2 regions of the Paenibacillus sp. DP01 genome follow, and region 2 is predicted to be linked to the other one. Evidence: riboswitches for the same ligand, from Rfam matches in the RefSeq annotation. Region 2 holds a riboswitch; the other holds the start of a gene.
What was found. Region 2 has a riboswitch for cyclic di-GMP ahead of ACH59B_RS02140 (LPXTG cell wall anchor domain-containing protein). Riboswitches for the same ligand answer to the same signal wherever they lie in the genome.

Region 1 (11,832 bases), 950 kb from region 2:
TGCTGGCTTACATTCTCAGCTCATCCTCCAAAGGAAAGTGGAAGACCCTGTTTCAACTTGCTATCGTCGGCCTTCTTCTCTATATCATCGTTCCAAAACTTCCGGGGGCAGAAGGTTTGGTGGCTCGCATGCAGACGTTGACAGATATTCAACAGGATCATTCGTACAATGAACGTTTGGATCTACTGCATACAATGCTTCCGGCGATTACTAGCAATCCGGTCGGGCAGGGGATCGGGAGTGTAGGTATCGGAACCAAGCTTGATAACGGCGGCGATCTCGGTGAACTTGGGATTATGGATAATGGTTATATTGCCATTTTCCTCACCTTCGGTATTTGCGGAGCATTCTTTTTCTTCGGTGGTCTGTTCGTTATCATCAAGCGCCTTCTCGTCCGTATTGCCGAACGGAATTCCAGTCAGCCTTATATCAGACTGGCGTTGGCTACATGGGCCGGAGCTGTAGCCAGTCTCATATCGGATAATGGTTTCCCCGGTATGCGCGGCTATTTGATCTGGATGATGATCGGAATAGGACTATGGGCAAAAGATGTCATCGCGGAAAGAAGGTAAAGGCTGTGCAAAACTTACAAGCATTATCCGCACCTGTCCGGACACTATGGTCCACGGTGATTCGGTTTGCCAAAAGCAAGGATAACAGCTCTGCAGCAGTAAAAACGATGATATTCAGTATGCTGATTCTCGTCGTGAATATGCTGACTGGTGTGCTGACGGCACGATTCTTGGGTCCTACTGGACGAGGAGAACAGACAGCGATGGTGAACTGGTCCCAATTTCTTGCCTTCTGCATGAGCTTCGGTGTTCCATCTGCATTGATTTACAATGCCAAAAGGAAACCTGAGGAAACGGGTAAGCTGTATGGTCTGGCCTTGCTGCTGGCTACGGTATTCGGGGGAATGGCGACACTCGTCGGAGTATTTCTAATTCCTTATTGGCTGCGCTCTTTTTCTTCATCGGTCATACTTTTCGCGCAGTGTTCTATGATGATGTGTCCGCTCATAGCGATTTCACAGATCAATAATGCATTGCTTCAAGTTCGCTCAGAATATAAACAATACAATTTATTCCGGTACCTGGTACCACTAAGTACACTGCTGGGTCTGGCGATTCTGATCCTGACGGGGACGATGAATCCGTACACCTCAGCATTGGCTTACTTACTGCCAGGCTTGCCGATCTATATCGGTGTCACGATACGAATGATTCGGCTGTACAAACCAAAGGTGAAGAACAGCTGGACGCAATTTAAAAATCTCTTTACCTACGGTATGGGTTCATACGGGAATGATCTCATGGGGCAGGTTTCCACTTACATTGACCAGATTTTGATTGCAGGTCTGCTCAGACCTGCTGATCTCGGTTTATATGCGGTAGCGGTCAGCCTGGCCCGGATGGTGAATGTATTTTCAACCTCGATCATTGTCGTGTTGTTTCCCAAAGCCTCTGGTCTGGATAAGGAAGAGGCAGTGGCCATAACATTCCGGGCATTTAGAGTGACTTCAACGGCAACCTTTTTGGCTGCGGTGATGTTAATGCTGGTTGCTCCGTTCGTATTTACATTGTTATATGGTCAAGAGTTTAAACAAGCGCTTACGGTATTTCGGTTTCTGGTGCTTGAGGTTGCTATCAGTGGAGGTACCATGGTGCTGGCACAACAATTTATGGCGCTGGGTAAGCCCAAACTGGTTACCATTCTACAGGGTGTCGGATTGGCGCTCGTCATTCCATTGCTGTCCATACTCGTGCCGAGATATGGATTGACGGGTGCAGGGATAGCAATGCTGTCTTCGGGGATTTTACGGTTCGTTTTCATTTTATGTAATGTTAAGTTCGTTCTAAAAATGAAAATTCCAAGACTGCTTATTTCCAAACAAGATTTTCAATGGCTCCGATCAACGATGTCACACTACATCCGGAAAAAGCCAGTTAACGGTTAGATAAAGAAGGAGGCACCCGCTAATGAACCACATGTCTAGCGTTCCCGCGGACAACCGGATATCCGTAGTTATTATCGCTCAGGATGATGGCACTCGAATTACAGCCGCCATTAAATCCTGTCAGCCCTTTGCGGACGATATCGTCGTCATTGACGGAGGGAGCAAAGACAATACGATTCAGGTAGCTGAATCATTGGGCTGTCGGGTGTTTTCCAACCCATGGCCTGGTTATGCCAAACAGCGCATGTTTGGTGTTGATAAAGCGGAATTTGATTGGATTTTCCTGATTGATACAGACGAAGTAGTGGATGCAGAGTTGCTTGGTGACTTATTGAAAGTAAAGGAAACGCTCCACGATCCGGCCAAAGCCTATTCTGTATTTCGCATTGGCGATTTTCTCGGCAAATGGATGAACAAAGGCGAGTATTTGGTTCGTTTGTACAATCGGCGAATTTATGGCATTACGAATAGTCTTGTTCATGAAATGCCGGATGTAGCCTCTTCCCAGATCATCAATCTGGAGGGCGTGTTATGGCACTATGGCTTCCGCAGCATCAGCGATCATATGACCCGTTTTAACAAATATACGGATCTGGAAGCAGAGACGGCATTTAACAAAGGAAGATCCTTTCGGATTACCAGACTGTTGTGGAGACCGCCTGCCCGCTTTGTACAGAAGTATTTTGTTCAAGGCTTATACCGCAAGGGGTTGGCGGGTTTTGCCGTAGCCGTTTTCTGGGTGATGTATGAGTTTCTCGTCTGCTTCAAGCATTATGAGTTAACCAAGCGGCGAAAAAAGATTGAAGTTGTGGATGGCGGACAAACCGAGCAGAAAGGAGAAACCAGCTATGTCGTACAATAACGGATTTCGTATTGCGGCAACCGGGCTGAGCTGGCCGTCCTTGCAGCCAGGAGGTCTCAACACATATTTCAAATCCATCTGTGAGCAGCTTACGCTAGAGCGCAATACGCTGGATGCTTTAATCTGTAGTGATGAGCAGCCTCAGGCGCCTGAACGTATTCGTATTCATTCAATTGGTAGCAAGCAGCAATCCATCTGGAAGCGTCGAGAGCTGATGCAAAAATATGCAGCAGAACTGTTCGACAAGCAACCGATAGATGTGCTGTATTCCCACTTTGCTCCCTATAGTGTCGGACCGGCACTGGAGGCGAAAAAAAGAGGAATCCCGGTCGTTACCACCTTCCACGGACCGTGGACGGAGGAAATGAAGATTGAAGGACAGGGAATTAAGCATTTTCTTAAAACGACGTTGGCCAAATCCATTGAAATGAAGGCTTATGGTCTGGCGGATAAATTTATAGTGCTAAGCGAGACTTTTCGGGATATTTTACACGAGCATTATAAAGTTCCACTTAGTAAAATTCATATTATTCCTGGTGCGGCGAATGTAGAAAGGTTCCATCCGGCAGAGGATCAGGAGGCCGTACGGAAGCGGCTGAATTTGCCGCAAAATGCGACGATTGTGCTAACCGTTCGTCGTCTTGTTAATCGCATGGGACTGCTACAGCTGCTCGAAGCATGGCGGCGAGTAACCGAGCGACACCCTGATCATCTGTTGCTGATTGGTGGGAAGGGCCCCTTGATGGAGGAATTGGCTTCCAAGGTGGCGGAATACAATCTTCATAATCACGTAAGATTGCTTGGTTATGTGTCGGATGAGGAGCTGCCCCTGTACCATCAAGCCTCGAACCTGTTCGTTGTGCCAACACAGGCACTAGAGGGTTTCGGTCTGATTACAGTCGAGGCGATGGCCTCGGGACTACCGGTGCTGGCCACTCCTGTAGGCGGCAACAAGGAAATCTTAAGAGGATTCCGTCCTGAGCTTTTGTTCCAGGGGACGGACAGTGAAGCCATTGCTGCTGGGCTGCTGCGTGTGCTGGATCATCGTGAACTTCTACCGAATGCACGGGAATGCCGGGACCATGTCCTGAGCAGATACACATGGGGACATGTAGCGGAGCAGGTAGAAGAGGTGTTCCGACAGGTCCTTGACAGAAAGGCGGCGGCGAAATGATGAGAGTAGCTTATATTGACCATACGGCAAGATGGAGCGGCGGCGAAGTCGCTTTGTATAACATCCTGACGAATATTGGGGAACATATCGACCCGCTCGTTATTTTGGCGGAGGAGGGCGATTTGGCGGATCGGCTTCGGCAGCGTGATATTGATGTACGCATCGTTCCACTAGATGATTCGATTCGCAATCGAGGACGAAATGCTGTTAATCTGGGTGCGCCTGCAGCAGCCTTTCGGTTGCTGGCTTACGGCAGAAAACTCGCGCCGTTGCTGCGTGAGGAAAAAGTCGTGTGTGTGCACACAAACTCACTCAAGTCTGCACTGTATGGTGCAGTAGCCGCCAAATCGGCGAAGCTGCCGTTGATCTGGCATATCCGTGACCACATCGGTCCGCCGTATCTGAAGCCGATTGTAGCCAAAGGGATTCGGCTGATGTCCCGCTTTTTGCCTAACGGTGTGATTGCCAATTCCAAATCCACGCTGAGTGCATTGGAATTACCCCCGGACAAAAAGACGCTCGTCGTCTACTCCGCTTTTGCCAAAGCAATTACGGCTCGTGATTCGGCTGCGCATTTGCGTGGCGATGACTCGTTTAACGTCGTATTGGTCGGCAGATTGGCGGAATGGAAGGGACAACATATTTTATTGGAAGCGGCACGTTCTTTTTTACCAGATCAGCGTGTGAAATTCTGGCTGGCTGGAGATGCGTTGTTCGGAGAAGAGGAATACAAACAACGATTGGAATCCACGATGCGCGAATATGGGTTGACCAACGTCAATCTGATGGGACACGTCGATGACATTCAGGGACTGATGCAGCGCTGTGACCTGCTAATTCATACTTCCATTACACCGGAGCCATTCGGTCAAGTCATTATTGAGGGCATGGCTGCAGGTTTGCCAGTGATCGCTTCAAACGAAGGTGGTCCCAAGGAAACGGTGGTACCTAATGAAACCGGGCTGCTCATTGAACCGGGAGACCCGGCCAAGCTGGAAGAAGCCATCCGCTGGATGCTGGAGCATCCACAGGAACGTCAGCAGATGGGTGAGAGAGGGATGGAACGGGTCAAGAAGCATTTTGTCATCGAGAACACTGTTAAGGATATAGTTCATTACTATAAGGGTTTGTTGGCAGGAGTCTGACCGACATTCGCGTTAAAGGATGATTCAGATGAAAATAGCGATAGCACATGATTACTTAATCCAAATGGGCGGAGCGGAAAGGGTAGTAGAGGTATTCCATGATATGTATCCGGAGGCTCCCATCTTCACAACGGTGTTCAGCGACGAGCGCCTGTCGCGCAACTTGAAGGATGCGGACATTAGAGCCACTTGGCTACAAAACGTCCCAGGAGTGAAGACCAATTTCAAAGGAGTGCTGCCGCTGTATCCCATCGCTATCCGTGATTTTGATTTTAGGGATTTCGACATTGTTTTAAGCTCCAGCAGCGCATTTATGAAAAGCATCCAGGTACCCAAACATACGTTTCACATTTGTTACTGTCACACACCGATGCGGTTTGCCTGGGATTACGATACATATATGGCCCGGCAGTCCAAATCCAACCTGCTCAAAAATATGCTAAAGCTGTACATGAACAGGCTGAAAACATGGGATGCCAAAACTTCTCGCAACGTAGACCAGTTTATCGCCAATTCTTCCGTCGTCAAACGGAGAATTCTGCACTATTACCAACGGGAGGCAGATGTTATTTTCCCTCCTATCAATACATCCCGTTTTAAACGTGCTACAAGCATCGGTGACTATTATCTGATCGTATCCCGATTGGTGTCTTACAAGCGTATTGATCTCGCGATCGAGGCATTCAAACGTAACGGTCTCAAGCTGCGCATCGTTGGCGAAGGACCAGATCGTAAACGACTCGAAGCCATGGCTGGCCCGAACATTGAGTTCCTCGGCAGGCTTGAGGACGAAGAGGTTAACAAGCTGATGGCCGAATGCCGGGCGCTTGTCTTTCCGGGGGAAGAGGACTTCGGTATTACGCCTTTGGAGGCGAATGCGGCTGGACGGCCAGTTATCGCTTTTCAGGGCGGGGGAGCGCTGGATACGATTGTTCCTCATGTGAACGGCGTATTTTTCCGCAAGCATCAAGTAGACGATGTGCTGGAGGCCGTCGCAAAGGTCGAGCAACATGCATGGAATGTGGACGATATCATTACCCATGCCCGCAAATTTGATGAAGATAACTTCAAGGATCAATTGAAAAAGTATGTAGAACAAGCCTATGTGAACTTTCTAAAAGGAGGATGAACGGAATGAAGCTGGCTGTAATCGGTACTGGATACGTTGGACTCGTCTCGGGTGTGTGTTTTGCGCAAAAAGGTAATGAGGTGATTTGTGTCGATCTGGAGCAGTACAAAATCGACATGTTGAACCGGGCAGAATCTCCGATCTATGAACCGGGTATTGAGGAATTGATCGCGTTGAATCTGGAAGCTGGCCGTTTGGAGTTTACCTCCGATTTGGCCGATGCGGTACGTCGCTCGGATATCGTTATTTTAGCGGTAGGTACGCCTTCACTGGCTAACGGCGAGGCGAATTTGTCTTACATTGAACAGGCGGCTGCCGATGTCGGCAAAGCCATGAACGGGTACAAGATTATTATGACCAAGAGTACCGTACCTGTCGGAACGAACGAAAAGATTAAGGATGTAGTGGCTCGACATACGAGTTTGTCTTTTGATATTGTATCCGCGCCGGAGTTCCTGAGAGAAGGCTCAGCCATCAATGATACGCTTCATCCAGATCGCATCATTATTGGTTTGGACAATACAGGTTTGCGTGAAACAATGGTCACTCTGCATCAGGTATTCACGGATAAAATCTATGTGACCGATATCCGCAGTGCTGAAATGATCAAATATGCCTCCAATGCGTTCTTGGCAACTAAAATTTCGTTTATTAACGAGATTGCTAATATTTGCGAAAAGGTTGGCGCGGACGTTACCTGTGTGGCAGAAGGTATGGGCATGGACAAACGGATCGGTTCCTCTTTCCTGCAAGCAGGGATCGGATACGGGGGCTCTTGCTTCCCGAAAGATACGAATGCGCTCATCCAAATTGCGGGTAATGTAGACTATGAATTTAAGTTGTTAAAATCGGTGGTCGAGGTGAACACTGACCAGCGCTTTATGATTGTATCCAAGCTGCGTGAATCGCTGGGTCAGCTAAACGGCGTATCGATTGGCATTTGGGGCCTCGCCTTCAAGCCTAATACAGATGACATCCGCGAAGCTCCAGCACTGGAAATCGTAGAAACGCTCATTCAGGCAGGTGCTATTGTCAAGCTGTATGATCCCATTGCGATGGATAAATTCAAGGAGCGCGTGGATCACCCGAATATTTTATGGTGCTCCTCCCCGCAGCAAGCCGCCGAAAGAAGCGATGCTGTGTGCCTGCTGACGGATTGGGAAGAGTTCAAAGAAGTTGATCTCGTGCAACTGGGCTCTATTCTACACAAGCCAGTTCTGATTGACGGTCGTAACGTATTCACCGAGGAACAGATTCAAGGCTCTGGACTGGAATACTACTCCGTGGGTCGTCCGCGGATGAGTGGATGGAACAGAGATAAAGTGGAAGTTTAAAAAGTGACAGAAGTGACCGAATAAAAAGTGGCTGTGGCAGTGTGGGAGGCGCTGAAGGCGCTGCGCGTGCAGATTGTTCTTCCGATTGCTGTTATCCCCGGATTTTCTGGATTGTATTAAACATTCAAAGGTTAAAATCCGGGGATAAAGGCAAACGCTGACGCTTCTTCAGAACAATTCTGCCCGCTCCGCTGCTTTTGCCGCACCAAGTCACGATGTTTAATCTCCCACCTTATGGGATGGGAGTAGAAGGGCGTATCAGAAGGAGCGGCATAGTTGAAGCCGCTCCTTCCGATTAAGGCGCCATGCGCTATACCGCGGCGCCCCCTGTAGAGCAAAGACGCCATTGCGGTTGTCGCAGCAATCTTGGCAAGGCGTTACGAAACCTCGATTACTAGAAGCTTGCAAGCCCCGAAAGTGTGAGATTTTAACAGGCTGACCAGACTTAATAATGTCCGGTCGTGCCTTTTGCACCACAAGGTATGATCGATATGATGCATTTTTGAGTAGCGCAGGAATGGATTTGAATCTGGAGAAGCGGAGCGTTCGCCTTTGACGTGGGATTCTTACATATAAATGTCTTACACAATCCGAAGAATCCCACGGCAACAGCGATCGTAAGATCAAATCCATACCGTAGCGGGTAGCAACTCATCATCAGAACGATCACCCACACATAATAGAGAGGAAGTGGAGAGTTATGAAGCTCGTACTTTTGTCTGGTGGTTCCGGTAAAAGATTATGGCCGTTATCCAACGATTCCCGTTCCAAACAATTTTTGAAGGTACTGGAGAGCCCGGAAGGGATTTCGGAATCCATGGTGCAGCGGGTATGGAGACAATTGGGAGACAACGGATTATCCGAATCCTCGTTTATTGCGACAGGGAGAGCGCAGGTTGAAATGATCCAGAGTCAGGTCGGACCGAATACGCGCATCATAGTTGAGCCGGAACGCAGAGATACCTTTCCTGCGATTGCGCTGACAGCGACTTATCTATATTCCATTGCGGGTGTTTCGCCTGATGAAATTATAGCTATATTGCCTGTAGATCCTTATGTAGAGGATGCTTTCTTTGCTTCCGTTGCCCAACTGGAACATACACTTCAGGAGAGCGAAGGCAAGCTTGCATTAATCGGGGTTGTCCCTTCCTATCCTTCAGAGAAATACGGTTATATTATTCCGAAAAACGATGCCACTCAAGGTAGCACAGGCTACCGCGAAGTGAGCCATTTTCAAGAGAAACCCGACCGGGAGCAGGCGGAGCGTCTGATTGAACGCAATGCTCTATGGAACTGCGGGGTTTTTGCATTCAAATTAAGCTATTTGCTGGATATCCTGGCATCCAAGGGTTTGCCGCTGAATTATGAAGAAATGCAAAAGCAATATGCGTCTCTGGAAAAAATCAGCTTTGACTACGAAGTAGTCGAGAAGGAAAAAGACATTGTTGTTCTTCCCTATGATGGTTTTTGGAAGGATTTGGGCACCTGGAATACGCTCACAGAAGAAATGTCTAATCAGCAAGTGGGCAGAGGTGTAGTAACGGAGGATTGTGTTAATACAAGCCTTATTAATGAGCTGGACATTCCGGTAGCGATCATTGGAACGAATGATCTGATTGTAGCCGCTAGCCCAGATGGTATTCTTGTGACCAATAAGGCAGAAAGCCCACGCATCAAGGAAGTGCTCAAGGCTCATGATCAGCGTCCAATGTATGAAGAACGTCGTTGGGGGCAGTATCGAGTTGTAGACTATGTAAAGTATGACGAGGGTAATGAGGTACTGACCAAACGAATCCGCGTACACAAAGGTAAAAATATCAGCTACCAGCTTCACTTCAAACGAAGCGAAATCTGGACCATTATTAGCGGCGAAGCGGAAATTATTTTGAATGAGAAGCTGCACAAAGTGAAGGCCGGTGACGTAGTCCGTATCCCTGAAGGAACCAAGCATAGTATTTTGGCTGTAACCGATGTGGATTTTATAGAGGTGCAGACTGGCTCTGAGTTGGTTGAAGAGGATATTGTACGCTTTTGCATGGATTGGAATGAAATTGCCCGTCATCAATTTATCTCATAATCGTTTTCGTAAAAACGAAATAAAGAAGATTTGATGAAAATTTATAGCCCAAACTGTCGAAATTGGGCGAAAACCTGTAAATTCATGAACATGACCTATTAAATTTTGGTAAAAAAAAGTCGATACTTAGGTTAAGAAGGAATCCAAACTCCTTCCAACGATAAACGCAGCCCTGTCGAAAGGCAGGTACGCAAAGCTAAAGGGCCTTCCCGTAAGGATGGCAGCCTGGCTACCGAAAGGAAGAGCAAAAGTGAGATTCAATTTTATTCCTCTGTATCGACTGATACGTCATGTACTCCCCGTAGTTATAATTTTTTCTTTGTTTCCCGTCGGATTTGGTGATTCTCTGTCTGTGGTGAATGCCGCTTCATTACAACCTGTTAATTCGGACGCTTGTACTCAGGCCCGTGAACTATACAATTATTTACTCAGCATCTCTGGAAAGAAAACAGTCACTGGTCAGCATGATTATTTGGAAAGTCCAGATGAATTAAGCAACAAGGTCCAAAAAATCAGCCAGGCGTATGTGGGTCTGCACGGCTATGAGATGGGAGCCATCTCTGGTCAATCTGACGCTACAGAAGCAGCACAACGTAAAAATGTCGTCGATAGCGCTATTCGTTGGAGCAGAGCAGGTGGCATTGTGACGATGACTTTTCATGAAGCGCTGCCGGGTAGACCGCTGACTTGGGCCAATGTGCAGGCCAAAGTAAGTCAGGCGGAGTTCAATAAATACGTCACGCCAGGCACTACGCAGTATAACCTCCTCATTGCCGATCTGGATAAGGTCGCTGTATCGTTAAAGCAACTTCGTGATGCAGGGGTTCCGGTATTGTGGAGACCTTACCACGAAATGAATGGTGACTGGTTCTGGTGGGGAAACAAAAACAATTTCAATCAGCTATGGAATATCATGTACGACCGTTTTGTTAACACGCATCAATTGAACAATCTGCTGTGGGTGTGGAGTCCCAATGCTCCCAATTCCTACACTGTCCCGTATACCCCAAAATATCCGGGGGATGACAAAGTGGATATTTTGGCAGTAGACATCTACAACAATGATTTTAAGCAAAGTCATTATGAAGGACTGCTCGAGTTGGCACGGAATAAGCCGATTGCCATTGGCGAGCACGGTGAGATACCTAGTTCTGAGGTGTTGCAGGCTCAGCCAAAATGGGTGTATTCCATGACTTGGGGCAAGATGCTGACCGAGAATAACACAACCACTCAAATACAGGATTATATGAACGATGCGAAGAGTTTGACACGGGATGATGTGAAAAATGGGCTGGAGGCCATCCAACAACCCGGAACAGATGTACCGACCTTACCGGATGAGGGACAAAGTGAGCCTCTCCCAGCTCCACCAGTAGTGATTGCTCCTCCAGCTCCGACTCCTCCTTCCGTTCCTGATGTAGTATATGTGAACGGGCTGCGGGGCGAATATTTCAACAATATGAATTTGAGCGGCAGTCCTGTTTTGATCCGTACAGACAGCAAGCTGGACTACAACTGGCGCGCCATTGCTGCTGATCCAAAGGTAAATGCCGACCAGTTCTCGGTTCGCTGGACGGGTAAAATCAAGCCACAATACTGCGAGACCTATACGTTCACAACCATATCCGATGATGGTATTCGTGTATGGGTAGACGGCAAGTTAGTGATCGATAGTTGGTTCAAACAAAGCTGGACAGAGCGAAAAGGCAGTATTGCTTTGGAAGCAGGTAAAATGGTAGATCTAAAAGTGGAATACTATGATGAAAAAGGCGATGCGATGGCACGTCTGATGTGGGAAAGTCAGCATGAAGCGAAAGCGGTGGTTCCCGGAAACGCTTTGTTTCTTCCTTGATAGATACTCTTTCCCGGTCAAAAATTTTGAGGAGAGAGGGTGTATCATATGATGAAAAAATGGTTGACCCATAGGTATACGGTCGTATTATCCGGATTACTAGGGGTCGCAACTCTAGCCATGATCGCTTGGTTTATATACACGCCTTCAAAAAGTGTAGAATTGCAGACAGATAAGGTAGCGGCGGCCAGTCCAGTATGGAAGCTGGGTCAGAGGGATGACTCCTCAGCGGAATTTAAAGGAGTGGTCGGTAGGGATAATATCGATATTTCTGCAGCATCAGCTTCTTCCGAATCATCTGC
Region 2 (11,832 bases):
TTCCGGTCGCAAAAGCCAGGATTCCGCCTGCTCCAGCGTGTAATCCAGTGCGCGAATATCATAGCCCTTCTCACTGGATTGGCGGGCAAGCGCCTCCAGTAGTGGTCCGGCATCGATGTCCGTCACCTGTCGCTTGATCTCAGCCACGATAATCGGAGCCAATTCCGCGAGCGGGAGTGACTGGACGAGTCGCTTGGCGAGCACATCTATCGACGCTGCCGCTTCTGGTGTACGCAATCCTTTTTCCACACCGCCCAGCATCAGCTCCGCCAAACGAATGTCCGCGATTTTAGAAGCAATGCTGTCTTTGTTCAGCAAGTTATTTTCCACCGTATTCACCAATGCATTCGTGAGCTTGTCCCTATTTTTAGGGAGAAGCGCCGTATGTGGTATCGGGATGCCTAGCGGATGACGGAACAATGCTGTGACAGCGAACCAGTCCGCCAGTCCCCCTACAAGTCCTGCCTCAAAGGCTCCGGCTAACAAACGAGCCCAGCCATATTGCTGGAAGGGCACGGTGGCTGCAAAGCCTGCCCCTAGAATAACGAGCGACCAAGCCGCTGCGGTTTTCGTATTTTTGGGTTTTTCCATCCTGTAATCCTCCAAACTGACTATCGATAAGTTAAGCAACTATACATATATTACCCATCATATCATTGCCTGTGTAATTTCCAAAGTTGAGAGCACTTATAATTCAACACATAAGGACATTTTTTGCGTAATTTTTTATGCATATATCTCTCTTTTTTACATTCATGTTCGTGAACCAAATCACAACACTGGGTCCAAAATCTCATTTTCAATAATAAGCCTTACGAACCATTTTATCAGAACCAAGTCCTAAATTTCGTAAACCGAAAGGAGAAGTGAATGGAAAAGTTGAATGGGCATGTAAGATATTTTTTTCAACACTATCCTATATTTGACCCCGGAAAGGATTTGAATCCATGATGACCACAGAATTCTTTCAACAATATTCGACCTTTTATACGGATAACCAGGTTGAATATCCATAAGAAGCGAGGCTTCTATAAAGCTCACACACAAATTTTGATATATAGACATATTTAATGTGATAAAATAAACTTTTATTAAATAGTAAATCATGTTTAATCAGCCATTATATATTGGTACATCAAACCAAGATAAGCTAGATAAAATTGCTTTTTTGTAAAGGAATTGAATATGACAACAGACCAAAAAAACATCGAGGGCCTCTGGAACGGCGAACCTGTCGTAATTGTGCGCACTCCCTCCGCTTTTGCCAAGCAATCCCTTTTATATATTCAGGAATTAGGCTATTTCCAAAAAACCTCTGATTTTACAATAGAAAGGAAAGAACTCACCTCCTTTTTGCTTGTTTTTACGCTGTCTGGTAAGGGAGAATTACTGTACCGGGACAAGAAATATATTTTAAAGCCTCATGATTTGTTTTTTATTAATTGCGATGAATATTTACAATATAGCACCTCCGGTGATGAAGCCTGGGAGTTTATCAGCTTATACCTGTACGGCAACCTGATCGAACATTTTTACGAACAATTTGCCAAGCATAATAAACCGGTAATATCCCTGCACAATCCATATGTTATATTGGACAAGCTGCATGCTCTAATCTGCGGGCAGTCTGATCGAAGCCTTTCCGGCGAGCTGCTGACGTCCAGACTCATTGGTGAAATACTGACGTATATTTTGCAGCATCCTTATGATCATCGGTATGTAAATGCTGGAACGCTCAGCGAAGTACGTCAGGTGCAGCAGTATTTGGACCAGTCCTACTGTGAGCGAATTACGCTGGACTCGCTGGCAGACATGTTCAACCTAAACAAATTTAATCTTGCTAAAAATTTCAAAAAACAGATTGGATTTTCTCCAATTGATTATCTCATTAATGTCCGGATCACAGCCGCTCAGGGATGGCTTAAAACCAGTGACATATCCATTGTGGATATCGCAAGGTACGTTGGGATTCCCAATACGAGCCATTTTATCAACCTATTCAAGGAACATGTAGGGGAAACACCTCATTCCTTCCGTAAAAAATGGGGAAACCGCTCCAAATTGTAAATAGGAGGTCTCCTGTACTCCGTTTGATAGACGATAGACGCACAAGCTATTCAAGCTAATGGCAAAGCTGTCGAAAGACAGTGACGCAAAACTATAGGGCCTTCCTACTCGGATGGCAGCCAGTTACCAGGTGAACGAGCTTTTTATTATGCCTTTTTACATAGCTCCATCACAAAATTGCTATACCTCTCTCGAAGAAAAAACCTTGATCACTATGATCAAGGTTTTTTTCTGTTGGGGTAGTCATGTCAACCTAGCATGCTGAATATACTAATTTCGAACTAGGAGGAGGGAAGGAAAACAATATAACACAACATAACCGCCGAAGCTTGCCATATTACGATGAATAGGAGAATCACTTGGAGCATGGGAACCAAAATAAATGTCATGATTATTGCCTTATTGCTCATTGTCCAAAGCTTTTTCAGCACCACACTGGCTTACGCAGATCCTCCTGCCCCTGAACTGCCGCACAGTGCTGTATCCGATCCTACAACCGTTACGGATGCTGTATATGCGGTCCCAAACCCTGAACCCCCTAAGGAGGTTCCGCCAAACACTGTCCCTTCCGTGCAAGGAGCAGCTCATTCAAAGTCTCAAAAGGAAGCAGCTCCCCAGAGTATACTAACGAAGTTGATTCTAACGGACGAAGCCGGACGTGTCATTGATGCGGTATATAATCCAGGTAGTACGTTCGACATTGGATCAGCCATCCAACTTGGCTATGAATGGGAGCTTCCTGATGATGCTTATAAAGCAGGGGATACCTTCACCTTTCACTTACCAGAACAGTTTGTCATCTACACTGATATCTCATCTCCGCTAGTGACTACAGACGGGACCGTGGGGTTCTTTACAGTAGATCGTCAGGGTAAGGTCATCATGACCTTTAACCAATATGTAGAGAACCATTCCCATGTCAGCGGCAAACTGCAAATTAAAACCGAATTCACAAAAGAAACGGTGAAAGGCAGCACAGAAGTCATCATTGCGATTCCAATTAAGGGCGGGGTTCAAACGGTCATCGTAAATGTGAAACCCCAGTCAGGGCCAACTTTAAGCAAGCAAGGAAAAATAAATGGCACCCACCAGATCGACTGGGCCATTGATGTGAACAAACAGCTAAACACCGTTAAACACGCCCTCATTACCGATCCAACTCCTTCAGGACTGGAACTCGTGAGAGGCTCTATCCGACTCTATCATCTGCAAGTCAATATCGATGGCACGACCGTTGTCAAAGACCTAGTGAATGCGAGTAAATACGCCATTGAATCGGATCAAGCCGGGACCGGATTTGCAATTCGTTTTCAAGATGCTAGCATTAGCACTGCCTATCAGATCCAATACTCCACCCGCATTACTGGCAACGAAACTCGCTTTTCCAACACAGCGACGCTTTCAGGGGATGCGATAGATAACGTTGCTGCCACCGCTACGGTTCAGGTGGAGCGTGGTGAATTTTTGTCCAAAAAAGTTGAAAAGTATGATCATGCCACACAAACACTCTCGTGGGCCATAAGATATAACTTTGGCGAGACAAAAATCCCCGAAGCCAAAGCCCTTTTAATTGATCATTTCAACAAAACTCAAAAATTGCTGCCCGGTTCTTTGAAAGTATTTAAGGGAAATACACTGGAGGAGCTTCCATCGTGGGCGTACACCGTCATCCCGGTTGACTATCCCGACCGTAACGGCTTCAAACTTCAATTCAACTTCGACGTAGATTCAGCCTATACCATCCGATATCAGACCCAGGCTAGAGGCCGCGTCTATGAAGATGAAAAAATTACAAACATCATCACCACAGATGGAACCCAGAAGATCATATCGACGGAAATCACAAGCGGAGTTATGACTAAAATGTATGACACGCCCAATTACAACACGAAAGTCATACCTTGGGTGATCACCATTAATACAGACTCATACACCATGAAAAATATTGTCATTAAGGATGTGTTCCCTAATGGGGGCCTCGCCTTGTTGCCCGACACCCTGAAAATTCAAAGTGTTGACGGTACAACGGAACTACTCGCGCCCATGGATTATGAGCTAGTTCCACGATCAGCGGACTATAAAGAAGGGTTTACACTTATTTTTCATAAAACGATTCAGAAAGCTTATACGATCAAATATTCAACTCTCTACAACAATGATTGGAAAACAGATACGACGAAGCCCGAATTTCGCAACAAATCCTTTATAGATTATCAGTATGAAAATGGTGAAACATCGTCGCATGAGGTGGAATGCCCGATCTGGCCGGACTTTATGACACAACGGAACGGGGCCAAGCAAGGAAGCTATGATGCGAGCTCCAAACTCATTACCTGGGATATTAAAGCCAACTATAATCGCAAGATCCTGAATCATGCGGAAGTGAGAGATGTCTTATTGCAAGGTCAGAGGTTACTGCCTGGCTCCGTAAAAGTATACGATATGACCTTGCTGGGATGGTGGGATGGCGTACAAAAAGGGGCTGAAATCCCGGCAGATCAATATACAATTATTCCTCCCACTAAACAAAATAGTAATGAATTGCGTATCCAGTTCAAGAAGCCGATACAGACTCCGTACTGGATTACCTTTCAAACTTCATTGGAAGGAGAATTGATTGAAAAGGAAATTCATAATCGCGCTCTTCTACTGGATGGACAAAAAACCGTCTCCGATTGGGCAGCCCAAGTTACGGTACCTCATGGCGGGGAATATGTGTCTAAGGCCGGCGCACAAAATGGAAATAAGATCGACTGGAGCATTCGTATCAATGAAGGACAATCACATGTGTCCAACGCTAAAATAGTCGATCAGCCTAGCAACAACCAAATCTTAATTGAAGATTCCTTTCATTTATACTCTGCAATCATGGCTGCCAATGGAAATACCACCAAGGGCACCGAATTAATCAAAAACCGAGATTACTGGCTTCACATCAAGACAGACACTCAGGGCCAGCAAACTTTTGAGCTTACTTTTGCCAAGGATATTTCCACTGCTTTTATTCTTGAATATCAATCGTTCATTCATGCTGAGGATAAAGCTAAGGTGAGCAACAAGGTTGCTTTTGCAGGAGATCGTTTGACGACAGAACTGCGGGAAACCAGTCAGGAAATCATCGTACGAACGTCTTCCGGCTCCGGTTCTGGTGGGGGCGTAACCGAAACCCTTGAGCTGACCAAGGTAGATCAGGATGCTCCCAACAGGGTACTGCCTGGCGCCCGGTTTGCGCTCTATGATAAGGGACAAAAAAGAGCACCGCTTATACAAACGACCAATGCGGAAGGCAAAATCATCTTTTCCTCCTTGCTTCATGACGATTACATTTTGGAAGAATTGGCAGCACCGGAGGGGTATGAAATAACAGAGGGTAAACTTGAGATCAGAATAGACGCACCACTCCAACAAAGCTCTGGCATAAAGAAGGTTGTGATCACCAATCGTAAAGAAAAGAAAAACGAACCCGAAACACCTGTAGACCCAGGCACACCTACCCACCCAGAGCCGTCTCCCCCAGCGGGAGGCTCCGGAAAAAAACATGATAAAGATCCCGAGGTGCCCGTGACACCATCTATAACCGTTCCTCCGTCACTGCCAAGGCCTTCGGAGGACATTGTCCCTCCACGGGAGGAACCCGCACCCACACCGCCGCCAGCAGCCCGGGAGGAACCCAAAGCACTGCCTGAACCACCAGCCGTCATGCCTCATCAAGATCCGTCTCCTCCAGTGGAGCCGAACGACGAGCCCAAACCTAAAATCCGTCTCCATGATCCGGAGAAAGAGCCGGAGGAGCCACCTGCAGTGCATCAGTTGCCCCAAACAGGTGAAAGTAGCCCTGTTCCGTTTTATTTGGCAGGCATTGCCATGATTATAAGCGGCGTATTTTTGAAATTTAGACGGACAAACCAAAAATAAATGCAATCTACCTGCCCTGATCTTCCGTCTCATTCCCGGTTGGAATGAGACGGAAATGGGGCATTTTTTTCAAAGTATGTATCATCCGTACATTGCTTAGGGGAGATGAGGTTGCTGAATCTGCGTAAACTTTCCTATCTGTTTATTGGGTTGGGCTTACTCTTTATTTTGTTTCCTAAAGCGACCGAATGGAATGAGGAACGAGAACAACACAAGCTGTTACAAGCAGCGGAGTTATCACTAGAAAAAAGCAATTCGGTATTGCCTTCTAGTCTTGCAGACAGCTATGCTCGCTTGTCCACTCGGGTAGCGGAAGCTCCGGTTAGTGAGGTACGGCAACATACCTTTCCATCCCCCGCTCCCAATGCCAGCGTTAATGAACAAACTCCTATAGCCACTATTAGCATAAGTCGTATTGCTTTAAAGCTCCCTGTGTTGGAAGGCGCGACGAGGAAAAATATGAAATATGCGGCAGTACATATGCCGGAAACGGGAAAGCTGGGACAAGTGGGGAATGCTGCTATTGCTGCTCATCGAGCCCGTACTCCTGGACGTTTATTTAATCGTCTTCATGAACTGAAGATTGGAGATAAAATTGTTGTTAACGCTCAAGGTAGCCAGTATATGTATAAAGTTTACAGCATAAAGGTAGTCGATCCAATGGACGTGTCTGTTCTGAAAAGCTTCAAAAACCATAAGCTGCTCACGCTAATTACATGCGACCCTCTCGTGAATCCCACCCATCGTCTCATTGTTCAAGCCAAGTTAAGCACCTAAACCTAGCTAAATCGCCCATTCCTATGGATAAAATAAATCAGGCGGGCTATTCCTGCTCGTTTACAGAAATACACCCGCCATAGTTCACATCATGCTTCAGTTGAATTCTTGGCAATCAGCTTGAAATCATCAAAGTGGAATCCTGGTGCAACAACACAGGTTACCAGCACAGGCTCATCCCCCAGCGGACGTGCCGTTTGCCATACTGTTCCTGGTACGAGTGCTTGTGGATGTTGTCCTGCCTCCACATCTGCACCAACGATAATGACCGTTTCTTCGCCAGGTTCTTCTCCGCTTCCACCCAATTTTAGCTCTATAGGACTTCCGCTATGGTATAGCCACAGCTCATCAGAATGGACCACATGCCACTCGGAGAACTCACCCGGATGCAGCAAGAAATACGTAGACGAAGCTGCAAAGCGCGGACCGGAATACACATCCGGCAGTACAGGCTTCGGAATTTGAAAATTGGCCTTCCACATCTCTTTGTACCAGCCGCCTTCTGGATGGGGCTCCATGCCCAATGCCGTGACTAGCGGTGAAATAGCTTTCGTCATTGTCTATCCTTCCTTTACCCTAAATTCCTTCTCCCCTACTGTAAAACATAGCGCTGCTTTTGTCACGTTTCTCCCTCTGCATGTCGAAGGTCAACAAACTATGTCAGATTTAATAACATTAAATTTGTGGATTCATACTCGTTTTCATCATATAAATAACAGTAAACTAGTAAAAATACATTCAAAAACATATTTCACGTAAAGTTTATTGACATAAAATCTTGTTTTTTATTGTAAGCTTATAGTATCATGAGAGAAATTTTGAAATTCTAATAGAGCTTAATCATGTCAGTCGTCTACTAAGCGATGTATTCAAGTCAAAAAAGGGGTGAGCTCTCTGATCCATTTTCGCAATGTCAACAAGCATTACGGTCACTTTCATGTACTTAAAGACATCAATCTTCAGATTAAGGAGGGCGAGGTCGTTGTCATCATCGGTCCCTCCGGCTCAGGTAAAAGCACCCTGCTTCGCTGCATCAATCGTCTGGAAACGATATCCGATGGGGAGCTAATCGTTAACGATGTCCCTGTGCATGACAAAAAGATTGATATTAACGCCTTCCGTCGCAATATCGGGATGGTATTCCAACATTTCAATCTGTATCCCCACAAAAAGGTGATTGAGAACATTGTACTGGCACCGATGAAGGTACTGGGCATCCCGAAAGAAGAAGCTATTCAAACAGCCCTCACCTATCTGAAGCGTGTCGGAATCGAGGAAAAGGCACAGAGCTACCCCGCCCAATTGTCCGGTGGACAGCAGCAGCGGGTGGCAATCGCCCGTGGACTCGCCATGAATCCGAAAATTATGCTGTTTGACGAGCCTACTTCAGCCCTGGACCCCGAAACCATCGGAGAGGTGCTGGATGTCATGCGCTCGCTTGCCCATCAGGGCATCACGATGGTCATCGTCACTCATGAAATGGGCTTTGCCCGTGAAGTGGCAGACCGCGTGATTTTTATGGACAAAGGACAGATCCTGGAAGACAGCCAACCTGCTGAGTTTTTTCAGAATCCGGGTGAAGAACGGGCTCGCCTGTTCCTGAGCCGTCTGATTCATCATTAAACAGACTATTAATGGAATAAAAATCGAAAGGGGATCATCTTGATGAGAAAAAGATTTCAGTGGAGTACTTTGGTGCTGGTTGCATTATCCTGTCTGCTCGTCTTGGCAGGCTGTGGAGGCAAGCAAGAAGCAACAACGCCAGGAAATGAGGCAGCAGCTTCCAACGGGCTGGAAGCCATCAAACAGCGTGGCAAGCTGGTCATTGGGGTGAAGTACGATACCAAGTTGTTCGGACTAAAAGACCCGGCTAGCGGGAAGGTCGAGGGCTTTGATATCGACATCGCCAAGGCTGTAGCCAAGCATATTTTTGGTGATGAAACCAAGCTTGAGCTCAAGGAAGTCACGTCCAAAACACGAATCACCTTACTGCAAAATGGGGACATCGACGCTATTATCGCCACGATGACCATTTCGGATGAACGCAAAAAACAGGTCGATTTCAGCGATGTCTACTTTAATGCAGGGCAATCCCTGCTTGTGAAAAAGGGAAGCCCGATCACAGGTCTGGAGTCCCTGACTCCCGATACCAAGGTGCTCGCTGTTAAAGGCTCTACCTCCGCAAAAAATATCCGCGAAAAAGCGCCTAAAGCAACGATTTTAGAGTTTGAAAACTATCAGGATGCCTTCAACGCCCTCAAGGCAGGTAAAGGGCAAGCGCTGACGACCGATAACTCTATTCTGCTTGGCATGCAGCAGCAAGATCCGAATTATACCCTAGTAGGCGGGAACTTCACAGAGGAACCTTACGGTATCGCAGTGAAGAAGGGACAAACCGAACTGCTGCAAGCCATTAATGATACGATCAAGGAACTGAAAAGCAATGGTGAATACGATAAGCTGCATGAGCAATGGCTTGGGGTTAAACCCGAATAATGATCTTGTGAAGGAGCCGCGATTGCGTGCTCCTTCCTTTCTTAGCTCTGGATAAGGAGGTATACCCGTAGATGCTTACTTTTGATATCAACGTACTTCTCGATCATGGCGACCGTTTTAGAGAGGGCTTGCTTCATACCGTTCAAGCTAGTGTTATTGCCTTGATCGGAAGCTTTATTCTGGGCGCTATCATTGCCATCTTCCGAATTGCACCTTTTAAATGGCTAAACTGGATCGGTACTGTCTATGTAGAGGTCATCCGCAATATTCCATTGCTGATTGTCGTACTGTTTTTTTATCTCGGTCTTCCCACTTTGGGCATCCCCTTGGATGGCTTTGTATCTGGAACGCTTGGATTGACTGTGTACACAGCCTCTTTCATTGCAGAAGCTATACGTGCCGGCATTCAATCTGTACCCAAAGGACAATTTGAAGCGGCAATATCCTCCGGGTTGAATTACAACCAGACGATGATCAGCATTATTTTACCGCAAGCCATCAAAATTGTACTGCCTGCAATCGGCAACCAATTCATCAATCTGGTCAAAAACTCTTCCGTGCTGGCCATTGTGGCCGGACTGGATCTCATGTATTACTCGGATCTCATTAACTCGGATACCTTCCTGCCCATCACAGTCTATGCGATCACGGCGCTGCTGTATCTTGTATTGACGGTTCCGCTCAGCTTTCTCGTGTTATTTATGGAGCGACGCTTGTCCAAAACATCCTAAGGAGGGAAGCCCGTATGGATTTCGGTGGATTGTTTGCATGGCCTAATGTGCGTTTTATACTGGAGGGCTTCCTGCTCACGCTGGAAGTCGCCATTTACTCTATCATATTCAGCTTCGCTCTTGGTATCGTATTCGGCATTCTGCGCTATACCCGCTTACCTGTGCTCTCACAGGTTGCAGCCTTTATCATTGATCTGATTCGCAATCTGCCCTTATTGCTCATTATTTTCTTCATCGGCATGGTTTTGCCATCCATCGGATTTTCAATTTCCCTCAAGTGGGCAGCCATTACAGGACTGTCAATCTTCGAGGGAGCCATGATCGCCGAGATTGTGCGCAGTGGTCTGAATTCGGTCCATAAAGGACAGGTGGAAGCCGCACGTTCCTCCGGTCTAAGCTATTCTCAAACCTTATGGCATATCATTCTGCCCCAAGCGCTTCGTCGCATGGTGCCCCCGATTGTCAGCCAGTTCATTTCCCTATTTAAGGATACGTCACTGGCTGTCATTATCAGTTTGCCGGAGCTGACGCATAACATTCAGATCGTCGGTGGGCAAAATCAATCCTTTGTCATTCCAGCTCTGCTGTTCGCTGCTTTCCTGTACTTTGCCGTTAATTACAGTATGTCACTGATTGCACGCAGGTTGGAGGTTCGTACACATTAAGGCTTGTGATACTCATCACGGTTGCCATTAGTTGGAGCGCTCTGTCAGCACAGCTTGTATCTTATCTATCAATCGTTTCACTGCTTCTCCCTGGTAACGGTCAGCTCGATAAATCAACTCTAGCTGTCCTTGAGGCGCACCACGCAAAATAGGCACCGTGCAAAAATGCGAACGATCCAGTTCGGCCGCAAGAGACTTCGTCTGTAAGGTTACGGCAAGTTCCTCCTGCACCCAGCGCAGGATTGAAGCTATAGAATTGGTTTCCAAGACGGTTGCAAAGGGATACCCGCGATCACGAAAGCATTTCTCAATCAGCTTCCTGCCGGGATGGCATTCTGGCTGCATCGCCCAGGGTACATGCCTCAATTCGTCCAGCATAATGGAAGAACGGTTGGAAAATGCATGGTTTACCGGGACAATAAGACAGTAGTTCTCTGTGCGGAGCGGAAGCTGGACAAGCCTTTCATCTGTACCCGAGTGTAGGGTGATGCCAACGTCCACACGGTTATCCAGCAGCTGTTCTGTTACATCAAAGGATGGGCAGATGTGCAAGCTGATTTTAGGAAATGACCGATGAAAATGGGCAAGCATCTTTTGCAAAGGTTCCTCCAGCTCAGGTAATGCGATACCAATCCGTAAACTTCCGCGTTGCTCGGTACGCAGCTCCTCAATGGATGCCTTTGCTTGCTGTAATCCCTTGAGCGCATGGGCACTGTGTTGTAGCAGCAGTTTACCGGCATCTGTCATTTTAATTTTCTTGCCTGCGCGGTCAAAGAGCGTCATGCCCAGTTCCTCCTCCAGCGCCTTAATTTGCAAGCTAAGTGTGGGTTGAGAGATACCGATCTTTTCCGAAGCCTTCGTAAAATGCAGTTCCTCGCATACGGCTATGAAGTATTGAAGCTGACGTATTTCCGTCTTCCTTCTCTCCCTTCGAAAATCCAAGAATGTTTGCATGAACAGGTCAAAAGAAGCGCGAGATCGGATCATTCCGGTTCGCGCTTCTTCGCAGGTTATTGCGCTTTTTTTAGATTATTGACCTACTTCTGCTTTTTCCGAAGTCAACGTAATATTCGCAAACGCGTCTGCATCGTACTCCTTACCACGGGTAATATCGTAATTGGCTACCCGATTATTCACTGCCTCCAGCGAATAACGGAATAACGTCGGTACAATGGGCGCCT

Region 1: it holds a riboswitch for cyclic di-GMP, as region 2 does, so the genes downstream of both, ACH59B_RS06085 (glycosyl hydrolase) here and ACH59B_RS02140 (LPXTG cell wall anchor domain-containing protein) in region 2, are expected to answer to the same signal.

Annotation. Positions count from the first base shown of each region.
Region 1 is NZ_CP173059.1:1,425,048-1,436,879, forward strand. Features, by position in the region: gene ACH59B_RS06045 (O-antigen ligase family protein) at 1-572, shown strand, start outside; gene ACH59B_RS06050 (lipopolysaccharide biosynthesis protein) at 578-1,957, shown strand; gene ACH59B_RS06055 (glycosyltransferase family 2 protein) at 1,980-2,819, shown strand; gene ACH59B_RS06060 (glycosyltransferase family 4 protein) at 2,806-3,993, shown strand; gene ACH59B_RS06065 (glycosyltransferase family 4 protein) at 3,990-5,138, shown strand; gene ACH59B_RS06070 (glycosyltransferase) at 5,167-6,267, shown strand; gene ACH59B_RS06075 (UDP-glucose/GDP-mannose dehydrogenase family protein) at 6,273-7,601, shown strand; gene ACH59B_RS06080 (sugar phosphate nucleotidyltransferase) at 8,302-9,678, shown strand; cyclic di-GMP riboswitch class I at 9,834-9,915, shown strand; gene ACH59B_RS06085 (glycosyl hydrolase) at 9,929-11,530, shown strand; gene ACH59B_RS06090 (hypothetical protein) at 11,579-11,832, shown strand, end outside.
Region 2 is NZ_CP173059.1:474,367-486,198, reverse strand. Features, by position in the region: gene ACH59B_RS02150 (DUF445 domain-containing protein) at 1-591, opposite strand, end outside; gene ACH59B_RS02145 (AraC family transcriptional regulator) at 1,186-2,067, shown strand; cyclic di-GMP riboswitch class I at 2,118-2,198, shown strand; gene ACH59B_RS02140 (LPXTG cell wall anchor domain-containing protein) at 2,434-5,982, shown strand; gene ACH59B_RS02135 (class D sortase) at 6,094-6,759, shown strand; gene ACH59B_RS02130 (cupin domain-containing protein) at 6,849-7,316, opposite strand; gene ACH59B_RS02125 (amino acid ABC transporter ATP-binding protein) at 7,645-8,382, shown strand; gene ACH59B_RS02120 (transporter substrate-binding domain-containing protein) at 8,425-9,255, shown strand; gene ACH59B_RS02115 (amino acid ABC transporter permease) at 9,327-9,986, shown strand; gene ACH59B_RS02110 (amino acid ABC transporter permease) at 10,001-10,651, shown strand; gene ACH59B_RS02105 (LysR family transcriptional regulator) at 10,679-11,638, opposite strand; gene opp4A (oligopeptide ABC transporter substrate-binding protein) at 11,681-11,832, opposite strand, start outside.